3 regions of the Peribacillus asahii genome follow, and region 3 is predicted to be linked to each of the others. Evidence: riboswitches for the same ligand, from Rfam matches in the RefSeq annotation. Region 3 holds a riboswitch; each other region holds the start of a gene.
What was found. Region 3 has a riboswitch for lysine ahead of BAOM_RS21025 (amino acid permease). Riboswitches for the same ligand answer to the same signal wherever they lie in the genome.
Positions count from the first base shown of each region.

Region 1 (7,883 bases), 470 kb from region 3:
TGTTCATCGCACCAGTTGGATGAGCGTTGAATAAACGAACTTGTGATAATGGTTGTGGTCCAATAAAGTTTGAGCTGTCGTTCACATTTGGACATGCTTCTAGACATACACCACAAGTCATACATTTAGATAATTCGTAAGCCCATTGACGTTTACGCTCTGGCATACGAGGACCTGGTCCAAGATTGTACGTTCCATCGATTGGAATCCAAGCTTTTACTTTTTTCAAGTTGTCGAACATGCGGCTACGGTCAACTTGAAGGTCACGAACAACTGGGAAAGTACGCATTGGTGCAAGACGAACAGGTTGTTCTAATTGATCAACAAGTGCTGTACATGATTGTCTTGGTTTTCCATTGATAACCATTGAACAAGCTCCACATACTTCTTCCAAACAGTTCATATCCCAAGCAATTGGAGTTGTTTGTTTACCGCTTTTTGTTACAGGATTACGACGAATTTCCATTAATGCTGAAATTACGTTCATATTAGGACGATACGGTAATTCAAATTCCTCATCATAAGGAGCTGAATCTGGTGTATCTTGACGAGTGATGATAAAACGTACAGTTTTAGTTTCAGACATTTGGTGTTCTCTCCCTTCTTAATGTGTAGTTGTGTAGTCGCGTTTACGAGGTGGAACTAGCGACACATCGATATCTTCATAATGGAATGCTGGCGCTTGATCTAGACCTTTGAACGTAGCCATTGTTGTTTTCATGAAGTTCTCATCATCACGCTCTGGGAACTCTGGTTTGTAGTGCGCTCCACGGCTTTCGTTACGGTTTAAGGCACCAATTGTCATAACACGAGCTAATTGCAACATGTTTTGTAATTGTCTAGTAAATGCAGCACCTTGGTTGCTCCATTTAGCAGTATCGTTAATGTTGATGTTTTTATAGCGTTCCATCAACTCAAGAATTTTGTTATCTGTTTCTTTCAATTTATCATTGTAACGAACAACCGTCATGTTATTCGTCATCCATTCTCCAAGCTCTTTATGAAGAACATAAGCATTTTCTGCACCGTCTAATGACATGACGTTATTCCATTTCTCTTGCTCTTGTTTTACATAGCCGTCAAACAATGAAGAAGGAAGTGCGTCCGTTGTTTTCTCTAAACCTTCGACATATTTAGCTGCATTTGGTCCAGCTACAGATCCACCATAGATAGCGGATAGAAGAGAGTTAGCTCCTAGACGGTTCGCACCGTGTTGAGAGTAATCACACTCACCAGCAGCAAATAGACCTTTGATATTTGTCATTTGGTCATAATCTACCCATAATCCACCCATTGAATAGTGAACCGCAGGGAAAATTTTCATTGGAAGTTTACGTGGATCTTCACCCATGAATTTCTCGTAAATTTCAATGATACCACCAAGTTTAATATCAAGTTCTTTAGGATCTTTATGTGAAAGATCAAGGTAAACCATGTTTTCCCCATTGATACCTAGCTTATCGTTTACACATACGTCGAAGATTTCACGAGTCGCGATATCACGAGGTACTAAGTTTCCGTATGCTGGGTATCTTTCTTCTAAGAAGTACCAAGGTTTTCCGTCTTTATATGTCCATACTCGTCCACCTTCACCACGAGCAGATTCACTCATTAGGCGAAGTTTGTCATCACCAGGAATCGCTGTTGGGTGAATTTGAATGAACTCACCGTTCGCATAGTTAACACCTTGTTGATATACGATAGATGCTGCTGAACCTGTGTTGATCATGGAGTTTGTAGATTTACCAAAGATAATTCCTGGTCCACCGCTCGCCATAATAACAGCGTCAGCAGGGAATGCTTTGATTTCCATAGAAGCTAAGTTTTGAGCAACAACTCCGCGTGCTGTTTGTTGTTCATCGATTACAGCTCCAAGGAACTCCCAACCTTCATATTTCGTTACAAGACCTTCTACTTCATAACGACGTACTTGCTCGTCCATCGCATAAAGTAATTGTTGACCAGTTGTTGCGCCAGCAAATGCTGTACGGCTATGTTGTGTTCCACCAAAACGACGGAAGTCAAGTAAACCTTCTGGTGTACGGTTAAACATAACGCCCATACGGTCAAACATATTGATAATTCCTGGTGCTGCTTCACACATCGCTTTTACTGGTGGTTGGTTCGCTAAAAAGTCCCCACCGTATACTGTATCATCAAAGTGGATCCATGGAGAATCCCCTTCACCTTTTGTATTAACTGCTCCATTAATACCGCCTTGGGCACATACAGAGTGAGAGCGTTTTACAGGAACTAGTGAGAATAACTCAACCTGTTTCCCCATCTCTGCCGCTTTAATCGCAGCCATTAAACCTGCTAGTCCGCCACCGACGATAGCTATTTTACCTTTACCCAATCTTGTCACTCCCTTATTTCCATTATCCTTATAATCCTCTTGCTCTTAATTCATTCGCTTATCATACAAAAGCGAAAATTGCGCTAACACCAATGTAAGAAAGTGCAACAAATACTACTAATGTAACATAAGTCATGATTTTTTGTGATTTAGGTGTAATTGTTAATCCCCAACTAACTGCAAATGACCATAATCCATTAGCAAAGTGGAAAATCGCTGAGATAACCCCCACAATGTAGAATGCAATCATAAATGGACTAGAGAAGATTTCAGCCATCATGTCAAAGTTAACTTCTGCTCCTAAAGCCTTTTGAATTCGAGTTGCCCAAATGTGCCAAACAAGGAAAATTAAAGTGATAATTCCAGTTACACGTTGTAACATGAACATCCAGTTACGGAAGAACCCGAATCTTCCTAAATTGTTTTTAGCTGTAAAAGCAATATAGATTCCATAAACAGCATGAAAAATTAATGGTAGATAGATGACAACCCATTCTACCACTATCAACATTGGCACATATTCAATTGCATGAGCCGCAGTATTGAAAGTTTCCTCTCCTTTTGTTGCCATAAAGTTCACTGATAGATGGAAGATGAGGAATAACCCGATTGGAATTACCCCAAGAAGTGAATGAAGCCTACGATTTCCAAACTCACGATTTTTTGCCACTAAGTGCCCCCCCTTAATTTGTGAAAAATCATGCTCAGATAAATTGGTGGCTACCTTTTATCCTCGCACAAATGCAAGCATAGAATTTTCCCTATACTTTTTTACAATTATGTGACACCACTATTTTACTCCTCACTTGTATGTGCGTCAAGAAAACGGATACAAGATTTCTTTTTTTCACGATAGAAATTCATGATAATCTACCAAGGTAAATTCTAAATTATCTAAATTTTTACAAAAATTATTATTATAGGTATCTATATCATGAAATAGTATGTTAATATTTTCCAATAATTTCCGAAAATATTTTAAAAAATAGTACAGCATCAAAATGAAAATTGTTTATAATAGATTTACAGAAAGAGGCGATTCACAATGAAAAAAAATCTCGCAGAAACTTTAGAAGACTCTGTAATAAACGAACTTCAAATTCCTACTTTTGGCTATGAACTCATTCGAGAAATTGTCTTAGATAATATCCTCGGACAAGACTCCTACCAAATCCTTTATTGGACTGGGAAACAGTTAGCTAGAAAGTTCCCTTTGAGTAGTATGGGTGAAGTGGTTGCATTTTTTCAAAGTGCTGGCTGGGGTGATTTAATCATCGAAAAAGAAACAAAAAATGAAATGGAACTCACCTTAACCGGAGAAATTATCAATCGCCGCCTAGAGCTCTATTCGGACTGCCATTTCCAACTAGAAACTGGATTCCTCGCTGAGCAGAGCGCCCTTCAAAAAAAATGCAGCAGTGAAGCAGTTGCTGAAATTAAAAAACGCGCAAAAAGAGTCATTTTCACGGTTCAATGGGATCCAAAAGATCCACTTTAATCGTGCTGTAAAACAGACTTACGATAAAGTAAGTCTGTTTTACACCTCTTTAATTAAGCTAACGTTTTTGAATGGGCACCTAAGTTGAAGGCAACATGCAGAGCTTCTACCGCTTTAACCATTTCCTTTTCATTGATAACGGTTGACACTTTAATTTCTGATGTACTAACCATTTTCACCTGGATTCCCGTGTTCGCCATCACTTCAAACATTTCAGCTGCGACTCCAGGGTTTGAGACCATACCTGAACCAACGATTGATACTTTCGCTAAGCCATCTTCTGTTTCGATTCTTTCAAACTCAAGGTTCGGTTTATTACTTTCCAATACTTGAAGAGCTTCTTGAAGAGCCTCACTTTTAATTGAAAACGAAAGATTTGTTGTCTCTTCAGATGTCATTGTTTGAATAATGATATCTACGTTAATATGATGCTTTGCAAGCGTTGTAAAAATGGTTGATAAAGTGCTAAGTGTACGCGGTAAACCAAACACCGTCACACGTGTAATTTTATCTTCAAAAGCAATACCTCTTACAATTAAATTTTCTTCCATTGTTGCTTCCTCCTCAATAATCGTCCCTGATTCTTTCTCCATACTAGAACGTACTTCTAGTGGAATGTGGTAATTTTTGGCAAACTCTACCGCACGTGGGTGAAGTACGCCAGCTCCTAAATTTGCAAGTTCTAACATTTCATCATATGAAATCGATAAGAGCTTTCTCGCCTCTTTAATATAGCGTGGGTCCGTCGTAAATACGCCGGTTACGTCCGTATAAATGTCACAGCGTTGCGCTTTCAGTGCTGCAGCTAGTGCAACAGCTGTTGTATCTGAACCTCCGCGCCCTAATGTCGTAATGTTCCCTTCCTCATCTACCCCTTGGAATCCAGCAACGACAACCACTTTCCCTGCTTGTAATTCCGCTTCCATACGTTTTGTATCAATTTGTAAAATGCGTGCATTGCCATGGACTGCTTCCGTTTGGATTCCTGCTTGCCACCCTGTAAATGAAATCGTTTGCTGACCTTGCTCAAGTAAGGCCATTGTTAGTAAAGAAATCGTAACCTGCTCACCTGTTGACAGCAGCATATCCATTTCACGCTTACTTGGATTATCTGTAATTTCCTTTGCCATTGTTACCAATTCATCCGTTGTTTTGCCCATCGCTGACACGACGACAACGACATCGTTCCCTCTCTCTACTTCTTCCATGACCCGTCTTGCCACATTTTTAATTTTTGTGACATTTCCGACGGATGTACCGCCAAACTTCTGTACAATAATTGGCATATTCATTCATCCTCTCTGTTGTTTACACTAAACTGAATTTGATATGTACAAGCACAAAAAAAGCAACGAGATATATCTCATTGCTTTGTCCGCGAAAAATACTATAAATACGGCAAATACAGTGAGATAGCTCTCCAGGAAATTCTTCCTGACAGTCTGCCATTTATTCAATGTCAAACCAGAAAAACAAAGTATGAGTTTTGTTTTCCTTCGGCGATTTCCCCTTTCAAAACCTTTCACAGAAGCTCATACTTCTCTAGGTTTCTACTCTTGAATCTCGCACCTCTATCAGCACTCTTTAATTGTCATGTTCAAAATTCTTCTTGAGTATAGCATAGAGGAGAAAGTGAATCAAGTTCATTTCTGAAATTTTTGGAAGATGGCCTCTGCTACTTTTTCGGGCATACCTGCTTGAACAAGCTCTTCAATAGAGGCTTCTTTTATTTTTTTTAGCGAACCGAATGATTTAAGCAATTGCTTACGCCTCTTCTCACCAACTCCTGAAATATCGTCAAGCTGTGAATGAATCGCATTTTTCCCACGAAGTTGCCTATGGAAGGTTATCGCAAATCGATGCACTTCATCTTGAATTCGCTGCAATAAATAAAACTCCTGACTCTGTCGGTCAAGTGGAATAATTTCAAGCGGATTCCCTATCATCAATTCAGATGTACGATGCTTCTCATCCTTTACTAGACCAGCTAACGGTATATCGAGGCCTAATTCATTCTCCAAAATATCCCTAACCGCTTCAACATGTCCTTTTCCCCCGTCAATAATGATTAAATCCGGTAGTGGCAGCCCTTCTTTTAACACACGTGAATATCTTCTGCGTACAACTTCCCGCATCGATTCATAATCATCCGGCCCTTGCACCGTTTTAATTTTATATTTGCGGTATTCTTTTTTTACTGGCTTCCCATCTATAAATACAACTAGTGCAGATACAGGATTTGTTCCTTGAATATTGGAGTTATCAAACGCTTCAATACGATGAGGTGTATAAATTCCTAACTGCTTTCCTAAATTCTCGACAGCCTTTATGGATCGTTCCTCATCTCGTTCAAGAAGAGAGAATTTTTCGTGTAGTGCTAATTTAGCATTTTTATTCGCTAAATCAAGCATGTCCTTTTTCTGACCACGTTTTGGTTGAATAATTTTCACATTGAGAAGACGTTCCGCTAGGTCTGCCTCAACTGTCTCTGGAATCAAAATTTCCTTCGGCTTTAAGTGATGATCCATTTCATAAAAACGGCCTAAAAAGGTAAGCAGTTCTTCCTCTGGTTCATTATAAGCTGGAAAAAGCGAAACATCACGTTCAATTAATTTCCCCTGACGTACAAAAAACACCTGCACACACATCCAACCCTTATCATAGGCAAACCCAAAAATATCGCGATCTGTAAAATCATTCGTCATCATCTTTTGCTTTTCCATCGTAACATCAATATGAGCAATTTGGTCACGTAACTCCTTTGCTCGCTCAAAATCTAATTCTTCAGCAGCGGCATGCATGCTCTCTGTTAACGCCTTCTTTATTTCGACATGTCCGCCATTTAAGAAACGATTGATTTCATCTACAATTTGCGTATATTGTGCTTGCTCTACCTCCTTCACACAAGGAGCAAGACACTGACCTAAATGATAATAAAGGCATACCCGATTCGGCAGCGTATCGCATTTACGAAGCGGATAGATTCGATCAAGCAGTTTTTTCGTTTCAGTAGCAGCAGTCACATTGGGATACGGACCAAAATATTTCCCTTTGTCTTTTTTCACTTTCCTTGTAATAAGAAGGCGAGGATGCTTCTCTGCTGTAAGCTTAATAAATGGATACGTTTTATCATCCTTCAACATAATATTATATTTTGGATCGTATTGTTTGATTAAGTTCAACTCTAAAATAAGAGCTTCAATGTTGGAGGATGTGACAATGTATTCAAAGTCTTCAATTTCATTTACAAGTCGTAACGTTTTCCCATCATGTGAGCCTGTAAAATAAGAACGCACACGATTTTTAAGAACTTTTGCTTTCCCGACATAAATAACTGTCCCTTGACGGTCCTTCATTAAATAACAGCCAGGTTGATCTGGAAGAAGGGCTAATTTATTCTTGATTTGCTGATTCATGAACTCCCCCGCCTTATTATTTCTTCTTGTTATTACTATACAGGAAATACTCCTATCTTAAAAAATAACATCTACATTGTGAGAGACTAAAAACAAAACTTATCACCTGTAATAGCGAAAGTTAGTGTCTTTTCTTAATAGTTTAATCCTTAAAAACGATTAAACTTTCTTAAAGCAAAAAAAAATCTCCAAGTCTCAGACTCGAAGATTTCTTTGCAATCATTAAGCGTGTTTAGCAAGAAGTTCAGCTAAAGCTTCTTTTGGTTGGAAACCAACTACTTTATCGACAGCCTCACCGTCTTTAAGAACGATTAATGTTGGAATACTCATAACACCAAATTTACCAGCTGTTTCTTGGTTTTCATCAACATCCACTTTAACGATTTTCGCTTTACCAGCGATTTCACTATCAAGCTCTTCAAGAACAGGAGCAATCATTTTACAAGGTCCGCACCACGGAGCCCAAAAATCAACTAGAACAACACCTTCGTTTGTTTCAGTTGCAAAAGTTTGATCAGTTGCATTTACAATAGCCATTTATAAAATCCTCCTCATATTTACTCAAATAATCAAAAACAGTATACCATTGATGATTACGTTCGTGCTATTAATT
Region 1 is NZ_CP026095.1:3,779,517-3,787,399, forward strand. It holds gene sdhB (succinate dehydrogenase iron-sulfur subunit) at 1-586, opposite strand, end outside; gene sdhA (succinate dehydrogenase flavoprotein subunit) at 605-2,356, opposite strand; gene BAOM_RS18625 (succinate dehydrogenase cytochrome b558 subunit) at 2,418-3,026, opposite strand; gene BAOM_RS18630 (YslB family protein) at 3,402-3,854, shown strand; gene BAOM_RS18635 (aspartate kinase) at 3,908-5,140, opposite strand; lysine riboswitch at 5,260-5,436, opposite strand; gene uvrC (excinuclease ABC subunit UvrC) at 5,498-7,270, opposite strand; gene trxA (thioredoxin) at 7,493-7,807, opposite strand.
Region 1: linked by a shared signal. The riboswitch ahead of BAOM_RS18635 (aspartate kinase) and the one ahead of BAOM_RS21025 (amino acid permease) in region 3 are both predicted to bind lysine.

Region 2 (7,883 bases), 1.8 Mb from region 3:
GAGGCACAAGCTTTCTATCGTGATGTGAAGGGACGCCTTGCAAAATATGGTCGCAAACCTGAAGATTTAAAAATTATGCCGGGTGTTTTCATTACAGTAGCGAAAACAGAGGAAGAAGCGATTGCTAAACGAAAAGAATTAAATAGCTACATTTCACCTGAGATAGGTCTTGAATACTTATCAAATTTCTTTGGTGTAGATTTAACAGGATACGATGCAGAGGCACCACTTCCTGAAAGTGTAGAGTTTAACGATAAGACGAATCCACAAATCCGTTATACGATTATTCGCACTCTTGCGGAACGTAAAAATTTAAAAACATTACGCGAAGTATACGAGCATATTGCGGGGGGACGCGGTCATCGAGAAATTGTTGGTACACCGGCACAAATTGCTGATCAATTAGAGGAATGGTTCTTAAATGAAGGTGCGGATGGCTTTAATGTGATGTCACCAACTTTCCCGGATGGTCTTCATGATATTGTGGAACTGGTCATTCCAGAATTACAGAGACGCGGTTTATTCCGTACAGAATATGAAAGCAATACACTGCGTGGGAATTTAGGACTTTCAGTACCTGTAAGTCCGTCTAAAAAGCAGATACAAAGAGCTGGAAAATAGAGCAGAATTTAGCGCTGAAAAAATAGGCGACTTATTGAATTGAAGTGGGGAGAGCAATTATGAAAAAATTAGCTTCATTTATTTTAGCAACCGGTGTAATCGGCAGTATTTTAACAGGCTGTTCAGATAATAAGACAGCTGCTGATTCTAAAGAAGATACAGTACTGCAATATCAAGGGTCGCCAGGTATCGTGGGCTTTCCTGAACTAGCAGAGGATTTAGGCTATTTAGGAGATTTAAAGTTGGATTATATAGGTGATAGCACTGGTGGACCGGAAAGCATTCAATTAACGTCGACAAAACAAATAGATTTTGGGGCCGCATTTAATGGAGCTATTATTAAATCTTATTCAAAAAATGTAAAATTAAAGTCCGTCGTTGGTTCTTATGGCAGTGATGAAAATACGTATATGGGTGCTTATGTACTTGAGGGGAGTCCGATTAAATCGGGGAAAGATTTAATTGGTAAAAAAGTGGGCGTGAATATTTTAGGGGCTCATGCGGAGTTTGTTATCAAAGATTATTTACGTCAAAGCGGCTTAACTGAAAAAGAAATTGAACAAGTGACACTAGTAACCATTCCGATGTCGAATGCAGAACAAGCGCTGCGAAATAAACAACTAGATGCGGCTGTATTTGGTGGTACTGCAAGTATTGCAAGAGATCGAGCTCTAGAAGCGGGAGGAATTGTAGAATTATTTAAAGACATTGATGTGTTTGGCTCGGAGTTTACGGCAGGTGATTATTTCTTTACAGAGCAGTATATCAAGGATAACCCAAATACTGTACAGCAATTTACGGAAGGGGTTGCCAAGGCTATTGAATGGGCACAAACAACACCTAGGGAAGAAGTCATTGCACGCTTTGAGAAAATTATCAATGAGCGCGGGCGAAAAGAAACGACTGATAACCTTAAATATTGGAAGAGTACAGGAATTGCGGAAACAGGCGGTGTCATTACACCATCCGAGTATGATGTTTGGATTGATTGGCTTGTCAGAAATGGTGAACTAAAAGAAGGTCAAGTGAAGGCGGAAGATTTATATACAAACGAATATAACCCGTTTGCTAAATAATTTTTTTGTAAAATTCCGATTAAATGAATATGACAAATAGGAGTTGTTGTTATGACGAAAAAACAAATGAAATTAGGGGCGTTTTTCAATTTGCCTGGACATCATGTTGCGAGCTGGCGTCACCCTTCTTCAGGAGCGGATCGAACATTGGATTTAGATTATTTAATTGAATTAGCCCAAACGGCTGAGCGCGGTAAATTCGATATGGTGTTTTTTGCGGATGTATTTGGTCAATCTATTTTAGAAAATTCATCATCGGGATTGAAGCTCGATCCAGTCATTATTATTTCAGCGCTTGCAGCAGTTACGAAAAATATTGGATTAACCGCTACATTGACAACTACATACAACGAACCGTTCCATGTAGCGCGTAAATTTGGTGCTATTGATCATCTATCAAAAGGCCGGGCGGCTTGGAATGTAGTCACTTCAGCAAACGACAGTGAATCACTCCTTTTTGGTAAAGAAAAACATTTACAGCACGCGCTCCGCTATGAACGTGCAGAGGAATTTGTGGATGTTGTCAAGAAGCTATGGTTTTCGATTGAAGACGAGACACTTGTTATCGACAAGGAACAAGGTCGGTTTTTAGATATAGACAAGGTGCACCCGGTTAATCATGAGGGGGAATGGTTTAAGGTACAAGGGACGCTGGATTCGCCATCGACACCGCAAGGCCATCCGGTCATTGTGCAGGCTGGATCGTCCGAAGTTGGAAAAGAGCTTGCGGCAAAAACGGCGGAAGTTATTTTTACAGCATGGCAAACACTTGAAGAGGCTCAGACTTTCTATCGTGATGTAAAAGGGCGCCTAGCTAAATATGGCCGTAAGCCTGAGGATTTAAAAATTATGCCTGGTGTATTTATTACAGTGGCTAAAACGGAGGAAGAGGCACTTGCCAAACAGCGACAGCTGAATAGCCGTATTTTACCAGAAGTAGGTCTAGCCTATTTATCGAATTTCACCAATATTGATTTATCAGGATATGATGTGGATGCTCCGCTGCCGGAGTTTAGCACAATTGAAGATGAAACGAATCCGCGCATTCGCTACAATATCATTCGTGACATTGCAAAACGGGAAAATTTACAAACAATCCGTGAAATTTATGAGCGTATTGCGGGGGCACGCGGTCACCGGGAAATCGTTGGAACACCTGAACAGATTGCAGATCAATTAGAGGAGTGGTTCTTAAATGAAGGCGCAGATGGCTTTAACATTATGCCACCAACTTTCCCGGATGGCTTGAACGATATTGTTGAACTCGTAATCCCGGAACTACAGCGTCGAGGTTTATTCCGCACTGAATATGAGAGCGATACATTACGTGGAAATTTAGGACTTTCAGTACCTGTACATCCATCTAAAAAAACGGCACAAATAACAGGTAAGTAAAGGAGAGAATGCAAATGACTAAAGCAGTGATTATTAATGGAGGCAATACAAAGAAATCTCGTTTAACAGCTATTCAACAAAAGGTGGAAAGATTTTTTGAGCAAGAGGAAATCAACTTCCATTCGCTTTATGTACATGAGCTGCCAGCAACGGATTTAATTACAGCAAACTTTGCAAGCGAGGACATTCAGCGTGCTAATCAGCAAGTAGCAGAAGCAGACATTGTTGTCATTTTAACGCCTATTTATAAAGCTTCTTTTACAGGTATTTTAAAGACATATTTAGATTTATTGCCGCAAAAAGCATTAGAGGGAAAAATCGTTGTACCTTTGGCAGTAGGTGGCTCGTTTGGTCATCTTTTAGCCATTGAATATGCATTAAAGCCAGTATTATCGGTACTAGGTGCAACTGAAATTTTAAATCCGGTCTATGTTATTGATCAGCAAATTGAACGTTTAGCAACAGGCGGTTTCCGTATTGAGGCTGAAGCGGAGCAGCGATTAACCGCAGAATTACAAAAGCTGCTTAATGTAAAGATTAGTAGATTAGTTTAAGTAAAGTACTTTATACGATAAGGTTAAAAGGTTTATTTTAGAAAATTGTACTTAGAATAATAAAACCTTTTTAAATAAAAGTTCTTTAAGATATTCAAGTTACAAGAAAGTTATAGAGTTTTAGTTAAGGACGTTGATGAATTTAAACCGACGTCCTTTTTTGATACGTTTAGCATGGGTACAAGTAATAAATGCTTTTTGTTTCTAAAGAAGTTCGATAATTGTATAAAAAACTTGGGTTTACGATTTTTTATAGATATTTGTCTAATCAAATTTAATGACAGTTACATAGTGTGTGAGTAATAATTTGGGAAAGATGTGAAACGTTTGGATAATAATAGAAAAAATAAAATAGAGCAAGAAGTTAAAGTACACTGTTCTAAATGTGGCGGGAGGAAATGTAATTGCGTTAAAGTTAAGAAGAAACAAAAAGTCATAGAAGATAATAAAAAATTAATAGTTGAACAAGAAGTTGAGGTAAATATATTTAAAGGAGAAACGGGTTCAACAGGAGCAACATGAGCAATGGGTGCAACAACAACGTTTGGTTCGTTATATAGGTCTGATACTGTAAGAACCTTTGTACAAGGCGTTCCGATAGAGTTTGATTTTCCTAGACCCATTTCAAATACGAATCTAAATTCAGGAACCAATAGGATTATGATTTTAGTCAATGGTGTACATGAAATAACTGCAACTCTTACTTTTTTAAATACTGGAAGTGCGACAAGGTGAAAAAGTAACCAGTATAAAAATGACGTGTACCATTTTACACGTCATTTTTTACTTTCATTTAATAAATAAAGTAAGATACGAGTGCTAATCTCCCAGACAGTAATGTGATATGGGAGGTCAGTCCCTTTTTGGATTTCGCATAGATGATTCAAAACTTTCATTTATTAAAAAACTTTTTTAAGAAATCGTTTCTTCTTTTACATTCAGTACTTGCAGTGCTTGTTTTAAGGCACTTGTTTCTTCATCGTTTAGAGGAATGATTGGTAAGCGAACGCCGCCAACATTGGTCCCTTTTAGATTTAATGCTGCTTTTACCGGTGATGGATTTGGTGCAGCAAATAGTGCTTTTATAATTGGGAGAAGTTTGCGGTGAGCTAGAGCAGCTTCTTGAAGCTTCCCATTTTTGAAATTTTCAATCATTGCTTGCATTTCATTGCCTATAATGTGAGAAGCAACTGAGATTACTCCCGTGCCGCCAATCGATAATACCGGCAAAGTTAAACCATCATCACCGCTGTACAATGAAAAATCTTCCGGTGTTTGGCTAATAATTGCAGTCATCGCATCTAAGTTGCCGCTTGCATCTTTAATGGAAACAATATTTGGAATCTGTGCAAGGCGAACGACAGTTTCAACAGAAATATTGACAACGCTGCGTCCTGGTATATTATACAGCATAACCGGTAATGACGTTGACTCAGCAATTGCTTTAAAGTGTTGATATAATCCCTCTTGAGAAGGTTTATTGTAGTATGGAGCAACAAGCATAATTCCATCGACCCCTGCTTGTTCTGCAAGCTTCGTTAAATCGATAGAGGCTTTAGTGTTATAAGAGCCAGTACCAGCAATAACAGGAATTCTTCCATTCACAACTTCAACGACAAATTTGAATAATTCGACTTTTTCTTCCGTCGTTAATGTAGGGGATTCTCCAGTTGTACCCGCAACTACTAAACCGTCTGTACCATTGTCAATTAAATAATTGATTAAGTTTTTTGCAGCATTAAAATCAATCTCACCATTGTGATCAAATGGGGTTACCATTGCAGTTAAAATTTGTCCGAAATTCATTACTTCTCCACGTCCTTTAATGATTTTTATATAGAGGGAGAAGGGCGATTAACGATAAACGCGAAAAAGCAACAACGGGGCTTCGCTGCTGCAGTAGAAACAATATGTAACAAAAATTATTTCTGTGCGTAAGATAGCCCTCCATATAGTTTCCTATATGACAGTTCTGTATTTATTCAATAACAGAACCAGCTTCAAGAAATATGAGATTCTTTCCACTTCGGCAAATTCCCCTTTTCGCAATCGTCATTGGATCTCATCATCCTCCCAGTGCGTACTTATGGTCTTTGCTCCTCTATCCTTACTTCAAAAGAATATTGAAATAAGTGAATATTTAATTATGTTAGATGATACCAGTTTTTTTACTTGATTGCAATGAAAAGTTAGTGTTTGTCCCTTTTACTTTTTGAAGAATCTATGTCAACTAGTTTGAGAATATGACTATTGGTGTAATTATGATTACAGAATTTTGTGGAAAAACAACCAAATAATGGTACTATTATATGGTAACAATGAACTAGTGTTCAAATATAAAAGATAGGAGTGATTACATGATGTATAGTACCCTTGAGAAGCATGTAGGCAGCCGATTAATACGTCCAAATGATGCGCGTTATGATGAAGTAAGAAGGGTTTGGAATGCTGTAATTGATAGAAAACCAGCCGCAATAGTAGTTTGTGAGTCAGAAAATGATGTGATTGCAGCTGTACAGTTTGCGAAGGAAAATGAATTATCTATTTCGATTCGCGGTGGAGGACACCATGTAGCCGGCCTTGCTGTTTGTGATGATGGGGTAATGATCGACTTATCACACATGAGAAAAGTAACAGTAGATGAAAAGAGACAAGTGGCTGTTGTAGAAGGTGGAGCTACTCTTGGAGATATAGATCTTGAAACTCAAAAGTATGGACTGGCAGTTCCTACTGGGACGGTTTCCGAAACAGGTGTTGCCGGGTTAGCTCTAAATGGCGGTATTGGTTATTTAAGAGGGAAGTATGGGTTAACTTGTGACAATCTTGTTGGTGCAAGAGTCGTAACAGCGGACGGTGTTGTGCTTGAGGTTAATGAAAAGAATCATCAAGATTTATTTTGGGCAATTCGCGGAGGCGGCGGAAATTTTGGGGTCGTCACTAGATTTGAGTTTGCCTTGCATGCCGTAGGTCCAGAAGTGTTGGCTTTGGATGTGATGTACGATTTTAAGGATGCAAAAGACATCTTAAACAAAGCTCAACAATTTTTGGCTCAAGCTCCTGATGAAGCAGTTTCTCTTAATATAACAGCTGCTGTTCTGCCGCCTGCCCCGTTTTTACCTGAATTTTTACATCATAAAAAGGTAATCATGCTTTTAGGAATCTATGCAGGTGATGCGAAAGAAGGCCAAACAGTTATTCAACCGCTTCGCGAGTTAGCAGAACCAATTGTTGATCAAACAGGAGTAGTGCCATTTGTAGCGTTCCAAAAGAAGCTAGACCCAATGGTGCCAAAAACCGTACCTGTTTATGGAAGCTCTCTTTTCTTTGATGAATTGGATGATACAGTCATTGAGCAGCTCCTCTATAAAATAGACAATGCGCCGGCTCCAAGCATCCTTGTTCAGCTATGGGCACTTGGCGGAAAAATGAATCGAGTACCTGTTCATGCAACTCCATTTGCCATCCGAAATGCAAAGTTTGTCCTGTTGGTTGATGTAATGGCTATGGCTGGAGACGATGCTGTATGTAAACAATGGATAGATTCCGTATATGGAGGACTGCTCCCATTTTCCTACAAAAATGCCTCATATCTTAATGGAGTCGGTGTAAGCGACGATGTAACGACTAATGCATTTCAAGAAAACTACGAGCGCTTAGTAGAGGTAAAGAAAACGTACGATCCAAGTAATAGATTCCGTCATAACCATAACATTAATCCACAAGGATAATCTATTGGCTGTTAAGTATGTTCAAGCTTGGGGAACCACAGATTCAGAAACAGTTGTTATTAGTATCCTGACCGAGCAGAAGAAATCATTGAAACTGGTTTAGAAAAGGTTGCAGGAAACTTCTAAATGAATATTGTGTAGCAAACCAGCATAGTCATTTGTGCTGGTTTTATTTTGTGGTTAAAGGTTTCTTCAATGTGAAAACATTAAACGGACCAAAAAATCGATATCATAGAGTGCATCTAAAGATAAAGAACCAGTTAAAGTGATGCCCGATGCGATAGCGATTAATACCAGATTATATTCTATTCCACCCTTATCTGAAAACAAACCATTTTTTCTGTGTACAGTTATAATGGCGACAATCATTGGGATAATAATTAATACAGCAGCCAACGGCATAAATAATCCTTTGAACATACTTAATGTTGTTAATGCCAACATGCTTATCTTATTTTTAATAAAAGGAGGAGTCAATCATGGTTAATGATAAGGAACTTGATATACAA
Region 2 is NZ_CP026095.1:1,186,415-1,194,297, forward strand. It holds gene BAOM_RS05910 (LLM class flavin-dependent oxidoreductase) at 1-621, shown strand, start outside; gene BAOM_RS05915 (ABC transporter substrate-binding protein) at 681-1,697, shown strand; gene BAOM_RS05920 (LLM class flavin-dependent oxidoreductase) at 1,749-3,092, shown strand; gene ssuE (NADPH-dependent FMN reductase) at 3,107-3,646, shown strand; gene BAOM_RS05930 (hypothetical protein) at 3,974-4,168, shown strand; gene BAOM_RS05935 (hypothetical protein) at 4,172-4,381, shown strand; gene dapA (4-hydroxy-tetrahydrodipicolinate synthase) at 4,559-5,452, opposite strand; lysine riboswitch at 5,579-5,758, opposite strand; gene BAOM_RS05945 (FAD-binding oxidoreductase) at 6,004-7,374, shown strand; gene BAOM_RS05950 (hypothetical protein) at 7,567-7,770, opposite strand; gene BAOM_RS05955 (hypothetical protein) at 7,854-7,883, shown strand, end outside.
Region 2: linked by a shared signal. The riboswitch ahead of dapA (4-hydroxy-tetrahydrodipicolinate synthase) and the one ahead of BAOM_RS21025 (amino acid permease) in region 3 are both predicted to bind lysine.

Region 3 (7,883 bases):
CGAGAACGTTAGGAGAACAAAAGCTGCTTGTACTTTGTAATTTCACAGCTAATGCGGCTGACTTTTTCTTACCGAAAGAATTTATTCACAAATCAGCTAAGCTATTAATTAGTAATTATAATCAGAGGAATGAGGATGAAATAAACGAGGCTCCACTACGCCCTTATGAATGCCGTGTGTATTATCTATAGTAGAACCTATAAAGAAAGAACCCGATATACAATATCAGGTTCTTTCTTTAATATTATTCAGCTTTAAAGTCGCATTCCTCAAGAGGAATTAATTTTGTTTTATGTTTAATTTTATACCCAATCCATACAATGAAGAATAGGACTAAGCCAATGTACGAGACAAGCATAGAATTCCAGTCAATTCCGTCCGTTGAGAACGCTTGATATCCTTGTCCAATAATGATGATGATACAAAGAACCAATGCTAATATTGGGCCGAACGGGAATCCTTTTGCACGATATGGTAAATCATCTAAACTATGTCCTTGAGCAATGTAAGCCTTACGGAATCGATAATGAGCAATAGCAATTCCGACCCATGTTACAAAACCAGCCATACCCGAAGCATTTAATAGCCAAATATAAACGACGCCATCTCCAAATAAAGAAGCGGAGAAAGCAAGTGTACCGACTAATGCTGTGACAATAAGGGCATTCACAGGAACGCCGCGTTTGTCTAATTTACCAAGGAATTTAGGTGCCTTTCCATCGCGGGCTAAATCCCAAAGCATACGCGTAGATGCGTACATACCAGAGTTTCCAGCGGACAATACAGATGTTAGAATGACTGCATTCATAACAGAAGCAGCGAAAGCAAGACCGGCTCTTTCAAATACAAGTGTAAATGGACTAACCGCAACGTCATCACTTAACAGACGGGCATCTGTAAATGGAATAATCATACCAATAACTAGAATGGCTAAAATATAGAATAAAATAATGCGCCAGAATACGGATTTAATAGCTTTAGGAATATTTTTCTCAGGGGCTTCACTTTCTCCTGCTGTTACGCCAAGCAGTTCAGTTCCTTGGAAAGAGAATCCGGCAACCATGAATACACCAAGGATTGCGAAAAATCCACCGTTAAATGGACCACCATCTGCCACGAAGTTAGAGAACCCGATTGGATCGTTTCCTCCCATAATGCCAAAAATAATAAGGATTCCGGTAACAATAAAGATTACAACCGTTACAACTTTAATCATGGCAAACCAAAATTCCGCTTCCCCAAAGCCTTTAACGGATAAGTAGTTGAATAAAAACATAATCACTAGTGCCAATCCGCTCCATAGAAGAGACGGGCTGTCCGGGAACCAGAACTTCATAATAAGAACAACGGCCGCTAGTTCTGCAGCAATTGTAATGGCCCAGTTATACCAGTAATTCCAGCCAATGGCAAAGCCAAAGGATGGATCAACGAACTTAGATGCGTATACGCGGAATGAACCTGCAACTGGCATGAAGGCGGCCATTTCGGCTAGACTTGTCATTAAGTAGTACACCATAAGCCCAATAGCTGCATATGCAACAAGTGCTCCGCCAGGTCCAGCTTGATGAATAGCTCCTCCACTAGCTAGGAATAAACCAGTCCCAATTGTTCCACCTAAAGAAATCATCATTAAATGACGAGCTTTTAGATTCCGTTTTAATTGGGAAGGGGGTGTTGATAAGTTTGAATTTTTCATACATGTAACACTCCTTTTAAATTAGAAGGAAAGGACATTAGAAAAACACGAATTATCGCTCCTAATGGCGAAAGTCGATGTCTTTTTTATATTTAAGAGAAGTTAAACTTTCTTAAAGTATAAAAAAAACAGCCATCGAAAGATCGACGGCTGTTTTCTATAAACCCGTGTAATCCTTCCGAAGATAGCTCCCCACGTTGTTTCAGCAACGTGACAGTAATGTGCCTATTCGGTCACACCACCAGCAAGATGACCCCAAGAAAATCGTCTTGCTTCGGCAACTTATCCTTTTAAACGAAGTCATTGATATTCTTGTATCTCACTCGTTCTACTTTTATAAGCCGCAGCCTCTACCCCATCGGTTAATGAGGAAATATGCATTTTTTTATTATAGTAGAATTATAATCTAGTGATTTAAATAGTGCAATGATAACTTATTGGAAATGGCTTATAGTTACGATTTCAGTTTTCTGAATATTCAATATAAATAGCTGTTTTGTGAATATTTTCAACTGATTTCTCAAAGCATTCTATTATTATTCTGGAATATAAATCATTTAGGTAATTCAATAAAAAAGTAAAAAAGGGTTGCACTTTTGCATATAAATTATGTATATTATAAAATAAGTTTACCTAAGGAAACTTTTTAGTGCTTGACCATCAAAAGTGGTTCAATCTGTATTTTTTTATTCTTATTTTTGCATTAAGGAAACATTTATAACTACACGAAAAAGGGGGATGTTTATGAAATTCATATGGAAGTCAATGGCGAGTGTTATGTTTGTTTTTCTTTTATTAGTCGGGTGTTCAACGGAGACGGATAATCAAACGGAGGGCAAGCTTGTAGTAGTGGCGACAACGGGAATGATTGGAGATTTAGCTCAAAATATTGGCGGAGAGCATGTCGAGGTGACAAGTTTGATGGGGTCAGGAGTCGATCCGCATTTATACAAAGCAACTCAAGGAGATGTCAAGACACTTGATGGGGCAGATATGATTCTATATAACGGTCTTCATCTTGAAGGGAAAATGGAAGAGATTTTTGAGCAAATGGGCGAGCAAAAAACGACGATTGCGGTTTCTAAAGATATTGCTAAGGAAGAACTGCATGAAGTAAAGGCTGGGCAATATGATCCGCATATTTGGTTTGATGTTACGCTGTGGATGCAAGCTGCCGATACGGTCAATGAAGCATTAATAAAGGAAGATCCAGCCAATAAAGAAAGTTACCAAAAAAATTATGAAGCATATATTGAGAAATTAAAAGAACTACATGAATATGTTCAATCTGAAATCAATACGATTCCAGAATCACAACGTGTACTTGTTACAGCGCATGATGCATTTGGCTATTTCGGTGCAGCGTATGGATTAGAAGTGAAAGGGCTGCAAGGAATGAATACCGTATCCGAATACGGTTCTAAAGATGTCACAGATTTACGTGATTACTTAGTAGAAAAACAAATTAAAGCGATCTTCGTAGAAACGAGTGTTCCTAAAAAAGCAATCGAAGCCGTTATTCAAGGGGCTGAAAAGCAAGGGCATACTGTGAAAATTGGAGGAGAATTATTCTCAGATGCAATGGGAGAAAAAGGAACAGAAAAAGGAACGTATCTTGGAATGGTGCGTCACAATACCGATACGATTGTAAATGCGTTGAAATAAGGAGGGGTTTGGATGCCTAATGTATTAAAGGTAGAAGATTTTACAATTGCTTATCATAAAAAGCCAGTTATTGAATCTGTTTCTTTTGAAGTACCAGAAGGTAAGTTAATTGGGATTATCGGGCCAAATGGGGCAGGGAAATCCACTTTAATTAAAGGAATTTTAGAACTTGTTCCGCGCATTTCCGGGAAAGTAACGATTCAGGGAAAATCATATAGAGCGATGCGAAAAAACGTAGGCTATGTGCCGCAGCGTGAATCTGTTGATTGGGATTTTCCGACGAATGCTTTAGATGTTGTGATGATGGGGCGTTACGGCCACTTAGGATGGCTAAAGCGCCCTGGCAAGGCGGAAAAGCAAAAGGCGTTAGAGTGCTTAGACAAAGTAGGGATGGTTGATTATGCAAATCGACAAATTAGTCAGCTATCAGGCGGGCAACAGCAACGAATTTTTTTAGCAAGAGCTTTGGCGCAGGAAGCCGATTTATATTTTATGGATGAACCATTTGTTGGTGTGGATGCAGCAACAGAGAAAGCGATTATTCAATTGCTTATGGAGCTAAAGCAGAGTGGCAAAACGGTGCTTGTCGTTCATCATGATCTTTCAACAGTAAAAGAGTATTTTGACTGGACGATTCTACTGAATAAACAGCTTATTCAAATAGGACCGACAGAAGAGGTGTTTACTCCGGAGCATTTACAAAAAACGTACGGCGGTAAACTTGCGATTTTATCTGATTCACAATCAGGATTGTTAATAAATTGAGGTGGAATCAATGAGTATATTAGAGGTCCTTCGTGACCCGAACACACAGTGGATTTTACTTGGAACGCTTTTGCTCGGTTTAAGTAGTGGTGTTATTGGAAGCTTTGCTTATCTTAGAAAACAGTCTTTACTTGGAGATACACTTGCTCATGCAGCGCTTCCGGGTATTTGTATCGCTTTTATTTTAACCGGGGTTAAATCGATTTCTTTCTTTCTTTTTGGAGCAGCTATTGCTGGGATGATTGCGGTATTCTTCATTAGTGTATTAACAAAATATAGTCGAATTAAGCAAGATTCGGCGCTTGGGATTGTATTATCTTCTTTCTTTGGATTAGGTATTGTTTTATTAACACAAATTCAACAAAGTTCTTACGGAAATCAGAGTGGATTGGATAAATTTTTGTTTGGACAGACGGCCTCTATGGTCATGACCGATGTGTATGTGATGATGGGGGTGTCGCTTGTTTTAATCTTAGTTTGTACGCTGTTTTTTAAAGAATTTAAACTTTTATCTTTTGATCCAGGTTTTGCAAAGGGAATCGGTTTACCTGTCTTGTTATTGGATTATATCATTATGCTATTAATTGTTGGAGCGGTTGTGACTGGAATTCAAGCGGTTGGCGTTGTATTGATGGCAGCTTTACTCATCACACCAGCTGTTTCAGCTAGGTATTGGACAGAGCGATTACATGTAATGGTGATATTATCTGGTGTGTTTGGTATGGTAAGTGGAATAAGTGGTACGCTGCTCAGCGCAACTGTGAACAATTTACCCACCGGTCCACTGATTGTTCTTTCGGCAACGGGGTGGTTTGTACTTTCCTTATTATTTGCTCCGAATCGCGGCGTGGTAGCGAAGCTTTGGCGAAGGGGAGATACGAAACGGAAATATGAATTAATGCGTAAACTGCAAAAACAAGGAGTGCATCGCTATGAATGATTTTTGGATTATCCTTGTTGGAGCACTTGTTGCTTGTTCTTGTAGTGTTGTCGGTTGTTTTTTAGTGGTCAGAAAAATCGCGATGGTGGGGGATGCGATTAGTCATTCCGTATTGCCTGGAATTGTGTTAGCGTTTCTGTGGAGTGGATCAAGAGAATCTATTTTCATGTTAATGGGAGCTGCGCTACTTGGGCTATTAACTGTTTTTTTGATTCAACTATTTCAAAACTCAGGTGTTCAGGGGGATGCAGCGATTGGTGTTGTATTCACATCGCTTTTTGCTATCGGTGTTTTATTAGTTAGTTTGTATACGCAGCAAATTGATTTTGACTTAGAACATGTTTTGTATGGGGAGATTGCGTATACGCCGTGGCATATGATGACGATTGCAGGTCAGGATATGGGCCCGAGGGCCATATGGATGGTTGGAAGCAGTTTCCTCATTAATATAGTTCTCATCTTTGTATTCTTTAAGCAGTTTAAAATTTGTTCATTCGATGCAGCGCTGGCAGCAGCAATGGGAATTCCCGTGATGTTTTTTCATTACTTATTAATGAGCCTTGTTTCCGTAACAACGGTCGCAGCTTTTGATAGTGTCGGTGCGATTCTTGTCGTGGGTATGCTTATTATTCCGGCTGCCACAGCGTATTTATTAACAGATCAATTACATCGAATGATTATAATCAGCATGGTTGTGGGCATTTTAAGCTCGGTAGTCGGCTATTACGTAGCGACTGCTTTAGATGCTTCGATTTCTGGATGTATGGTATGTGCTGCGGCGCTATTTTTTACTTTAGCGTTTCTATTCTCACCGAGCCATGGGCTGATTAGCCGGGTTTGGCGTCGTAAAGTTTCATTTAAGAGCATCTAAATGATGTACGGGTATTCACTTAGGTCATTTTTAGCTCACAGTTTTGAAGTTTAGCGTAAGCTGATTAGTTCTTTCTGGACATAAGCTGCTTCTGTTTAAGGGGCGAGGCATTATGTTTTTTAAGAAGAATTAAGGAGCTTGCGCTTTTCTTAATGTCTAGCTCGCTGTGAAAAAGATGAAAGCCCTTGAAAGGCAAAGGGCTCCTTCCGGGTCTTTCCCTATTTTCTTCACGAGCTGGTCGAGCCGATTCCGCTTTTCTTATAACTTCTCCTTCGATATAGTTGTGATTTTGACTGTATAAAGTATAATGAGTAAGTGTGTTATTTTACTTTATATCTACAGTAAGATCCTTGCTAGGGGAGAGTTAGTATGCAGGAACAAAATAATTTTTCGTCGCGTATAGATTTTGGGTTAGTTACCATTTTATTGTTACTGTGTATTACAAGCTGTGTAGCCATTTATAGTGCACAATCAACAGGACAATATTCAAGTAACTTTTTACTGAAACAAATTATTTCTTATATGGTTGGAGTCGGGATTGTTTTGGGAGTCATTACATTAGACTCTGATCAATTAAAGAAAATATCTTGGTATGCATACGGCTTTGGGCTGTTTGTACTCCTAATGCTCATCATTATGCCAGAAAGCATTGTCCCTCGAATTAATGGAGCAAGAAGTTGGTTTAAATTCCCAGGGTTTGGTACGATTCAGCCTTCGGAGTTTATGAAGGTATTCCTCATTTTGGCGCTTGCAAATGTCATTCACACACATCATTTGAAAAATTCGTTGAAAACAATTGAAACGGATTTATGGCTGCTCGGTAAATTAATTTTAGTTACTATGGCGCCGTTACTCCTCATTATGCAACAGCCGGATTTAGGAACCTCTCTTGTACTATGTGCTATTTTGGCAGGGATGATTTTTATTTCAGGAATATCGTGGAAAATATTGCTGCCGATTGTTTCAACAGCGGTTTTGCTTATTTCTACCATTTTTTATTTTATTTTATGGCAGCCTGATTTAATTAAGAAATATTTAGGTGTTAAAGAGTATCAGTTTGGACGTATCTATTCTTGGTTGGATCCGTATAACTATTCAAGTGCTGAAGGGTTTCATTTAATTAAATCGTTACTTGCAATTGGTTCAGGTCAAACATTTGGAAAAGGACTTGGCTCACGCGAGGTATATTTACCTGAAAGTCAAACCGATTTTATTTTCAGCGTTATTGGTGAAGAATATGGTTTTATCGGTTCTAGTATTGTGATTAGCTTATTTTTCCTATTGGTGTATCATATTACGAAAACAGGGATGGAAACGAAAAATAATTTCTACACGTATATTTGTGTCGGTGTAATTAGTATGCTGACGTTCCACGTGTTCCAAAATATTGGGATGACAATCGGAGTTATGCCGATTACAGGGATTCCGCTGCCTTTTATTAGCTATGGAGGTAGTTCGTTGATGGGAAATATGATGGCGATGGGCTTAATCTTCAGTATTCGTTATCATCATAAGAAATATATGTTCTAAAAAAGTCGACTTTTGTCGACTTTTTTAATTTAGGTTCTATTAAATAATATTGTTGGTAAAACGGTAGGAGCCAAAACTCAACATCTTCTTATAACAAACCTTTAGTTTAGATAAAGACTTGTAATGAGTCTTGAAACTACATGATTCACGCTATCCTATTTTTTAAATTGGTTATTTTGACTGTTTACTTTATTTTTTCCATGACGATTTTCTCCGCCAGGTCCAGCATCGCCTTTGACGCTGGCTGCACTAACAGCAGCTTTCGATGGTTGATGTTTCTGCTTCATAATTGTTGTCACCTCCAGTAATCACTCCTTTTATGTTTTCTAATTGGTGTGAAAATAATCAAAAAATAACTTGAAAAATTTACTGTTTAATCATTGAAAATTTTACATAAATATCCTATTATTAAAAGT
Region 3 is NZ_CP026095.1:4,250,359-4,258,241, reverse strand. It holds gene BAOM_RS21030 (glycoside hydrolase family 13 protein) at 1-191, shown strand, start outside; gene BAOM_RS21025 (amino acid permease) at 245-1,696, opposite strand; lysine riboswitch at 1,874-2,057, opposite strand; gene BAOM_RS21020 (metal ABC transporter solute-binding protein, Zn/Mn family) at 2,441-3,361, shown strand; gene BAOM_RS21015 (metal ABC transporter ATP-binding protein) at 3,374-4,126, shown strand; gene BAOM_RS21010 (metal ABC transporter permease) at 4,137-5,066, shown strand; gene BAOM_RS21005 (metal ABC transporter permease) at 5,059-5,937, shown strand; gene rodA (rod shape-determining protein RodA) at 6,307-7,467, shown strand; gene BAOM_RS20995 (YuzL family protein) at 7,623-7,757, opposite strand.